DNA from 2 places in the Paenibacillus liaoningensis genome. Region 1 is predicted to be linked to the other one. Evidence: a T-box and tRNA genes for the amino acid it is inferred to sense, from the RefSeq annotation. Region 1 holds a T-box; the other holds one or more tRNA genes.
The links. The T-box of region 1 lies ahead of AC6B99_RS09980 (valine--tRNA ligase). A T-box ahead of a tRNA ligase gene usually reads a tRNA of that ligase, here a tRNA-Val.
Positions count from the first base shown of each region.

Region 1 (4,425 bases):
CTTCATCGCTGCCATAAAGGTTAAGCTTCGCAAACTCGATGTACCAGTCGCATAGGTCATCCCAAATGAAGTTGTACAACTGGCGGCCCGTTTCTCCGAACTCGTAGTTGTCCATCAAGCGGGTTACTTCGCGAACGGTTTCGTTAAGACGGTGCAAAATCCAGCGATCCGCCGTACCCAGCTTGCCGGTAATATTAATGTCGCTTGCGGTGAAGCCTTCCAAATTCATCAGTGCAAAGCGCGACGCATTCCAAATTTTATTGGCAAAGTTGCGCGACTGCTCCACCTTTTCAAAGCGGAAGCGCAAATCCTGCCCCGGTGTACTGCCTGTCGATAGCATATAACGCATCGCATCTGCGCCGTACTGTTCAATGACTTCGAGCGGATCGACGCCGTTGCCAAGCGACTTGGACATTTTATTGCCGTTCGCATCGCGTACAAGACCATGAATCAGCACGTCCTTAAACGGCTTTTGATCTGTGAACTCCAGTGCAGTAAATATCATTCGAGATACCCAGAAAAAGATAATGTCATAGCCCGTCACCAAAACATTCGTCGGATAGAAGCGTTTTAAGTCCTCGGTTTGCTCTGGCCAGCCAAGCGTCGAGAATGGCCATAGACCCGAGCTGAACCATGTATCCAAAACATCCTCGTCCTGGCGCAGCTCCGTGCTGCCACAAGAAGAACAGCTCGTTACATCTTCGTCGGAAACATGCATTTCACCGCAAGCGTCGCAATACCAAGCAGGGATACGGTGTCCCCACCACAGCTGGCGGGAAATACACCAGTCATGTACATTTTCAATCCATTGCAAATAAATTTTCTCAAAACGGTCTGGAACGAAGTTTACGCCTTCGCCGGATTTTTGCGCATTAATCGCCTGCTCCGCGAGCGGCTTCATTTCAACGAACCATTGCGTGGACAAATACGGCTCAACGACCGCACCGCTGCGCTCGCTGTGGCCAACCTGATGCACGTGATCCTCGATTTGAACGCACACGCCCTGCTCCTGCAAATCCTTCACGAGCTGCTTGCGGCAGTCGAAACGGTCCAGTCCCGCATAAGGGCCAGCTTCCGCATTCATCTTGCCGGACTCGTCCATAACGATAATTTGCGGCAAATCATGACGAAGGCCAACCTCGAAGTCATTCGGATCATGGGCAGGCGTAATTTTTACAGCGCCGGAGCCAAATTCCTTGTCAACGTATTCGTCGCCAATAATCGGAATCTCGCGTCCAATGACCGGCAATACGATCATTTGACCAATGAGGTGCTGGTATCGCTCATCTTCAGGATGAACGGCAACCGCGCTATCGCCCAGCATCGTTTCCGGACGCGTTGTCGCAACCGTAATATGCCCTGAGCCGTCCTTCAAAGGATATTGCAAATGATACAAATGACCGTTCAGCTCTTTATGCTCAACCTCAATATCGGACAAAGCCGTTCTAGCAGCCGGATCCCAGTTGATGATTTTTTTGCCGCGGTAAATGAGGCCCTTCTTGTAAAGCTGTACAAACACCTCGCGCACAGCCTTCGACAGCCCCTCATCAAGCGTGAATCGTTCGCGCGAATAATCAAGCGACAGCCCCATTTTTGCCCATTGGCCGCGAATCGTTCCCGCATATTGCTCCTTCCAATCCCAGACCTGCTCCAAAAAAGCCTCGCGTCCCAGATCGTAGCGGGATTGTCCTTGCTCGCGGAGCTTCTGCTCCACTTTCGTCTGTGTCGCAATGCCTGCGTGGTCCGTTCCTGGCAGCCACAAAGCATCAAAGCCCTGCATCCGCTTAAAGCGAATGAGAATATCCTGCAAAGTGAAATCGAGCGCATGCCCAATGTGCAAAATTCCCGTTACATTCGGCGGGGGAATAACGATCGTATAGGTCTTGGCTTCCGGGCGCTTGCCCGCTTCAAAAAATTTTCCATCCATCCAGAAGTCATACCACTTCAGTTCAGCGGCTTTCGGGTCGTAGGTCGTCGGCATCGCCGGCGTCGTTTGATTTTCAGACATAAGCTCCATCCTCCACATATCGCATAATGGCATCATTACTTTAATTTTGAATACAAAAAAACCTTCCGCCCTTATAGCAAAGGACGAAAGGTTAGCTTCCGTGGTACCACCTTTGTTCCGCGCGTCTTGCAGCTGCACGGCACTCAAACAGATAACGGCTGTGGCCGGCTTGAATTAACGAATAACAATCCGCTTGATTCAAGCAACTCCAGGGCGACTTGTACGAGTAAAATCCTGCGGAACTCTCAGCACTAACGGCTCCGCTCTCTGAAGGCTTGGCTGCGTACTCTTCCCCTTCAACGTCGTTCGTTGACTTTAAGACATATTTATTTAATAATACCCTCTTTGTGAAAAAAAGTCAAACAACAAGGCACATTCAAGCTCTTTTATACTTGCTGGGCACATAAAAAAGAGCTTTGACTGTTATTTCACAGGTCAAAGCTCCTTTTATTTAACAGCCTGCTGCTACGGAATATAAAGCAGCTGCCCTTCCGATACCGCCGACTCATTCAAGCCGTTGTACAGCAAAATCTCACGCGGGTTCAAGCTGTAGCGCACTGCAATGGACTCCAGCGTCTCGTCGCGCTGCACGATGCATACCCGGATTTTACGGAATTCATGCTCATCGGATTGCTTCAAAAATAAATTGCGCCACTCGATTTCATCGCCTGCCGGCTGCTGAGCCTTCGTCTGCTCAAGCGCATAATCCGCCGCCTCCTGCTCAGCCTGCCGCGCTAATTGCTCGCGCTTGCTCGTTTGCAGCAGCGTCACAAGCCCGACGCCTGATGCAGGAGCTCCAGTTGCTTCCGGCGCCTTGCTGCCAAAGGCAATGCGCATCTCCTGCTTCTCCGGCTCCGCTTGCTGCTCCGCACCAGCTTCCTCCCCCTCCTGCCATTCGTTCAAACGCTCCAGCTCGCTATCCTGCCACGGGGATGTGTCGTAGCTGCTTTGCTCTGCCCCCGCCGGAATGTAAGTTTCCTCTGCCTGCTGCGGTTGTCCCCCTGGGCTCCAGCCAAAGTCCTCCGCCTGTTGATAGGCAGAAGCTCCCTGCTGCCTTTCCTGCGCAATGCCATGACCAAGCCCAGTTACGACTGGCTGCTGTGCAAAAGCAGGCGGTGGATTGAAATTAGCGTTAAAGTTCGGCTGTGCCCCGGAATGATCCTGCCCCTGAAACCACTCTGCTGCTGACAAGCCTGCGTCACGCGGCGAAGGCGAGATCGTAACGCCAGCCTTCGGCCCTTCTGCTTCCGCGCTTTCATCAGCCGCTTCATACGTCCGCTCATTATATGCATTACTAGCATTGTAAGCCTCAATCTCGGATTCAGACTCAGCGAACTGTTGAGCCCCAATAAACACTTGAGCCTCATTATACTCTTGTGCCTCATTATACCCTTGTGCCTCATTATACTCTTGTGCCTCATTATAACCTTGATTCTGTTCCTGCTCCCCCCTGAAAGGCAATTGTCCTTCCTGTCCAGCAAAATAGGGTTCAGCTTGCAGCCCATAAGCGGCCTGGTCCGCCACCTGCGCCTCGTCAGCAGCAAATGGTTCGCCGCCGCTACGCTGAAGCTCCTCATCGTACGAAGCCTGGCTCGTATCTACGCGATCATGGACGACGGTGAATGGCTCCTCGCGCCACGCTTCCTCCACTTCCTGCTGCGGCTCCACAAGAATGCCGCGCAGCGACAACACACCGGTAATGTTAAGCGTTCGCGAGGAAAGCAAATCCACGTCAAAATTATCAATTTCCACCGTCACATCGTCCAGCCGTGAAATCCGGTTCATCGGCATCGTAATTTCGACGGGAATGAAATGCTCCAATGCCTGAAGCGGAGCGGCTTCGTTCGTACTGCGATATACCCCGCTTAGTAGCAGCTGGCCTTTCAAAACCGCATGGTCCCCCTGCTCAACAACCTGAATGCGAGGCACAAGCTCAATTTCTTCCAGTTCATCGATATCGGCAACTTCATCCGACAGATGCACGCGTTCATACACGTCAAAGCGCAAGCCTTTCGTTTGATCCGTCACGCTCAAGTCCTCCCTCCCTATACTGACCCATTTCGTCGCAGTCTCTTAGACAATGCTTGGGCTAAAAATGCTACTCTCACTAATTATCTATATGGGCAAAGGGGGGAGAGCATGACTATCTTTTGCAGAGGCTATAATTTAGCTCGCAATTCGGGAAGCCAAGCGGGCTCTGGCGCCGCAACTTCCACAGGCGAATCTGTCCACGGGTGGGCAAAAATAAGGCGTTCGCCATGCAGCGCCTGCGTCTTCAGCAGCTGCACAGAGCCGCCATAAAGCGAATCCCCAATCAGGGGATGGCCCAAGTGGCTCATATGGACGCGTATTTGATGCGTACGTCCCGTCTCCAGCTGCAAACGGACCAGCGTCGCTCCGGCATACATCTCGGCCGT
Region 1 is NZ_JCAALU010000006.1:87,768-92,192, forward strand. Features, by position in the region: gene AC6B99_RS09980 (valine--tRNA ligase) at 1-2,008, opposite strand, end outside; T-box leader at 2,085-2,317, opposite strand; gene AC6B99_RS09985 (LysM peptidoglycan-binding domain-containing protein) at 2,474-4,036, opposite strand; gene AC6B99_RS09990 (RluA family pseudouridine synthase) at 4,168-4,425, opposite strand, start outside.

Region 2 (4,425 bases), on a different contig from region 1:
ACTTCATCTGGCGCATCGAACGGTACGCGATCTTCTTCATAATACATGGGTGAATCACCTCCTGCTTAAAGTCAGTATGCACCTGTTTAATTATCTGGGAATGAACGTAATGTAAACGGAAAATTAAAAAAAGAAGCAGCGGCACCCGTCCATCGAGGCAAATACCCATTTTGCCTGAAAGCCCAACCCTTTTTGGCTTTTGACCATATGATGCTGTGTACCTTAAAAAAAGGAGATGAGCAACGAAATGGGATATGAAGTAGGAAATGTAGGAGTAGGTCCAGGATACGGTGGCTGCGGAAATAAAGTAGGCGGTGCTTTCACAAGCCCAGGCGCTATTCTTGTACTGTTCATTCTATTGGTTATCATCATTTGCTCCTGTATGTGGTAATAGAAGCGGCTTAGTTCCATCCTGACCTAATCAGTATTTCCTTAACCATGCGTTCTAAGTTAAAAATAGAGAAGAAGCATCCCCTTGCCATGTTATGGCAGGGGGATGCTTTTTTGCCTAATTTCATAATCTCCATGACAAATGCTTTGAAGAAAGGGTATGATTTAAAGATGGGTTGAAAAAGGCATGAGTTAAATGAAGGTCATGTACTAAAACATAGAATGGAGACGGAAGTAATGGCAAAGAAACCAAAGCGCCCGACAAGGGATGAGTTTGAATTGGAGGAGCTCGGAGAGCGCCTGGTTGAAGCGTATCAAGAGGGTATTGAGCTGCTTTTTGAGGTGTGGAACTGGGAAGAACCCGTTGCGGGGCTAATTGTAAAAATGGATTCCCGGACGAGGCTGGTGCACGTAGCGAAAGGTGAAGAAATTACTAAAATTCCGTTCATGGATATTATGAAGGTGAACAATAACGCAAGCTAGCCGAAGCGGCAGACGCTCCTTGTTTTTGACGAATAAAGTCTAGTATTGTTGGGAAATGTCATTAAAATGCTAGAAAAGAAGTATCGAAAGTGCTAGCAAATATTCCTCCTCACCACTTAGAATGGACTCTACTGGTAGATTTAGGGTTTCAAAAATGTGGAGGAGGTTTCTGTTATGAAAAAAAAGAACGGTGTAGTCAAATTTGGAATCGTTTGTCTTGCGATGTTCGTTTTGTACCCGGCGGTGCAGGCGTTTGCAGCTTGGAACGATGTGCGTACAAGCTATGCGACATATACAGGCTCGGGATATTCGGGCGGTGCAGTACTGCTTGATCCGATTAATCCGAATATGGAAATAACGGCCTTAAATCCGACTGATATGAATTACAATGGGGTCAAAGCGGCGCTTGCGGGCGCTTACTTGGAGGTTACAGGGCCTAAGGGCAAAACGGTCGTTTATGTCACCGATTTGTACCCGGAAGGCGCTCCGGGAGCGCTTGACTTGTCCCCAAACGCTTTTGCTAAAATTGGGGAAATATCGGCAGGCAAAATCAATATTTCATGGAAAGTCGTGAAAGCGCCGATAACCGGCAATTTTTCGTACCGGGTGAAGGAAGGCAGCAGCCAGTGGTGGGCAGCCATTCAAGTACGCAATCATTTTTATCCGGTCATGAAAATGGAATATAAGAAGGCTGGCGCGTGGATCAATCTGGAGAAAATGGACTATAACCATTTCTTGGGCACGAACATGGGGACAAGCCCGCTGCAGGTTCGGATAACCGATATTCGCGGGAAAGCGGTTCTGGATACGATTCCCGCACTTCCAGCAAACGGTACATCAGGCGCTTATATAGTTCCGGGAAATGTTCAATTCCCGAGCTGAAATGGAGCATAGGCTGAAAACAAAAAGCTTCATTCTCCGGTTGATTGGAGGACGAAGCTTTTTTTGAAGCTCAAAAAAAATAATAGCAAAATGGTTGACTTTTCCGCTCAAGCTTGGTATATTAATAAACGTCGCTAATATACGATCTGTTAGCTCAGCTGGGAGAGCACTATCTTGACAGGGTAGGGGTCAGTGGTTCGAGCCCACTACAGATCATACAAAGAAAAAGCCTGAGAAGCCGCATTATATATGGTTTCTTGGGTTTTTTCAATTTTTTGCTTACTGTCAGTGAAAAGCGATCTGGGGACATTCTGGGGACGGATTCTTTGCTAATTGATTTTATAAGACTATTCAGGATCAATCTTGTGTACTTTTTCTAGAAAATTTATCGAATTTATTCGCTGTGCGTTGTCTAACTTTTTTGGTGATATGCATGTAAGTGTCAGCTGAGGTCGATAACCTGGCATGCCCTAGTCTACGCTGAATCGCAATGAGAAGGGAATCAAAGTTAGCTGCATCATCTTCGCCATCTTCTAACATTAGAGTACCTGAACTGTGTCGTAGCCCGTGAAATTTAATAAATCGACTCGTAATCTCCAAGTGTTTTCTCCTCTCTTTTCGATGCTACCTTTTGGCATTTCATTCCCCTCAACAGAACGTATGTTCTTTTTTTGTCTATAAGAAACCGCCTCGCAGCGGTGGAAGCGCAAGATCATAGAGTGTTATGCATTTTTTTTGCTATTTATTTTGCTTCTTCTTACTTTCCCAAAAAAGAACTGTTAGAAATTCTTTTGCTTTAAGTTTGTCTTCCTTACTTATTGGCGCGCCATCAAATAGCACTTCACCATCAGCTTCTAACAACCTTTTTAAATCAAAAATGTCGTTTTCTGTTGCCCAAGAAGGGGCTTGAATTTGTTCCTCGCGTCCTAAAAGGTAATCCGTAGAAGTCCCGAGAATTTCCGCTAGGGTGTCTAAATCTTTGCTAGTAGGCGTTACTCTGTCATTTTCGATGTGCCCGAAATTGGAATTGCCCATCCCTAACTTATCCGCAATTTGTTTTTGTGTAAGATAGAGGGATTTTCTTAGAACTTTAATACGGCTTCCTAGTGACATAATAACTTTACATCCTTCCGAAATAAATTGTATTAAAAATACTGTTGACTGTATTTGAAATACAATGCATGATGATCACAACGAATAAACAAGGTGGTGACAAATTGAAAAGAGTCGAACTCAAAAAAGCTAGGGTTGATGAGGGGTTGACTCAAGAAGCACTGGCTTCTGAGTTATCAGTACATGTTGATCATATCCGAAGCTTAGAATACGGTCGTGTAAATCCAAGTGTTAAACTAATGAATAGAATTTGCGACCGACTAAAAGGCGAGCCGAGAGTCTTATTTCCTGATCTATAAAACAGTATTATTAATACGACAAATTCATAATACTGTATTTAAAATAGGATGTAAAGGTGTGCTTATTTTTTTGCCTATAAAATGTATTTAAAATACGATTTAGGGGGCTGTAAGCTGGATATTTCAATTGAGTTATCCATAAGAACAATCATTTCGGAAGAAGTGGCGGCAGCTGAACGGAGAATCCGAGAAAGTCTTAGTATGAAAGCGGATGAAACATTGACGTTAAGAGAGGATGATTGGAAGCGGGAACAAGAAGATAACTACAAACCATAGTAATCATAAGAGGAGGAACATTCATTATGTCAGATAGCAATGAAAAAGCCACCGTTGCAGCGGCGGCAGATGATTTAAGTGTTGATACTCGAAATACTTGGTCTTCTAGGTAGTAATGGGACGAATGTAAGAGAGAGGAGAAAAGCATGTATGAGTGAAACGAAAAAAGAATCAGTTTCAAAATTGGAGACTGATATAAATATTGTAACTGACATCATTTTTTAGATCCTTGTAGGAGACGTAACGGATGGAGTTACGGATTTGGTGAATGATGCATTTCTGAATCTCGGTGTTCGGATAGCAGGCGGAGATGGCCTGGGAGAAGCCTGTGAGGTTATCCACACAGGTGATCAGAGTGTCCTGTACACCACGGTTTTTAAGCTCGTTTAATACACTGAGCCAAAATTTAGCGGACTCGTGCTCCCCAATCCACATGCCTAATACGTCCTTGTTTTCATCTAAATCGATGCCAATGACCATGTAGGCTGCCTTATTCACAATGGCGCCGTCTTGTTTCACTTTGTAATGAATTGCATCCATAAATACGACTGCGTAGATGCCTTGCAGCGGCCGATTCTGCCATTCTTTAATGAGGGGGACGATTTTGTTCGTCACGTTTGAAATCATGGTTGGTGAGACGTCTATTCCGTACAAATGATGGAGGTGATCTTGAATATCCCTCGTACTGACACCTTTCGCGTACATCGCGATGATTTGGTCTTCAATACCGGTGACGGTGGACTGATGCTTCTTTACAATAACGGGCTCAAACTCACCATGACGATCACGAGGCACGGCTATCTCCATTTCGCCGTACTCGCTCGTTACCGTCTTTTTCGTTTTCCCGGTACAACTATTACGTGTCGCTTTGCTTTTCACATCATGCTTCTCATAGCCCAGCTCCGTGTCGAGCTCAGCCTCTAGCATGGATTGCAGCGTCTCTGCAAATAGCTCCTTCAAGGCCGACTGCACATCTTCCATC
Region 2 is NZ_JCAALU010000023.1:98,662-103,086, reverse strand. Features, by position in the region: gene AC6B99_RS29440 (YolD-like family protein) at 628-873, shown strand; gene exlX (expansin ExlX) at 1,096-1,755, shown strand; tRNA gene AC6B99_RS29430 (tRNA-Val) at 1,899-1,971, shown strand; gene AC6B99_RS29425 (helix-turn-helix domain-containing protein) at 2,494-2,868, opposite strand; gene AC6B99_RS29420 (helix-turn-helix transcriptional regulator) at 2,937-3,167, shown strand; partial or broken gene AC6B99_RS29415 (IS256 family transposase) at 3,663-4,425, opposite strand, start outside.
Region 2: it has a tRNA-Val gene. The T-box ahead of AC6B99_RS09980 (valine--tRNA ligase) is inferred to sense a tRNA for this amino acid. The anticodon was not compared.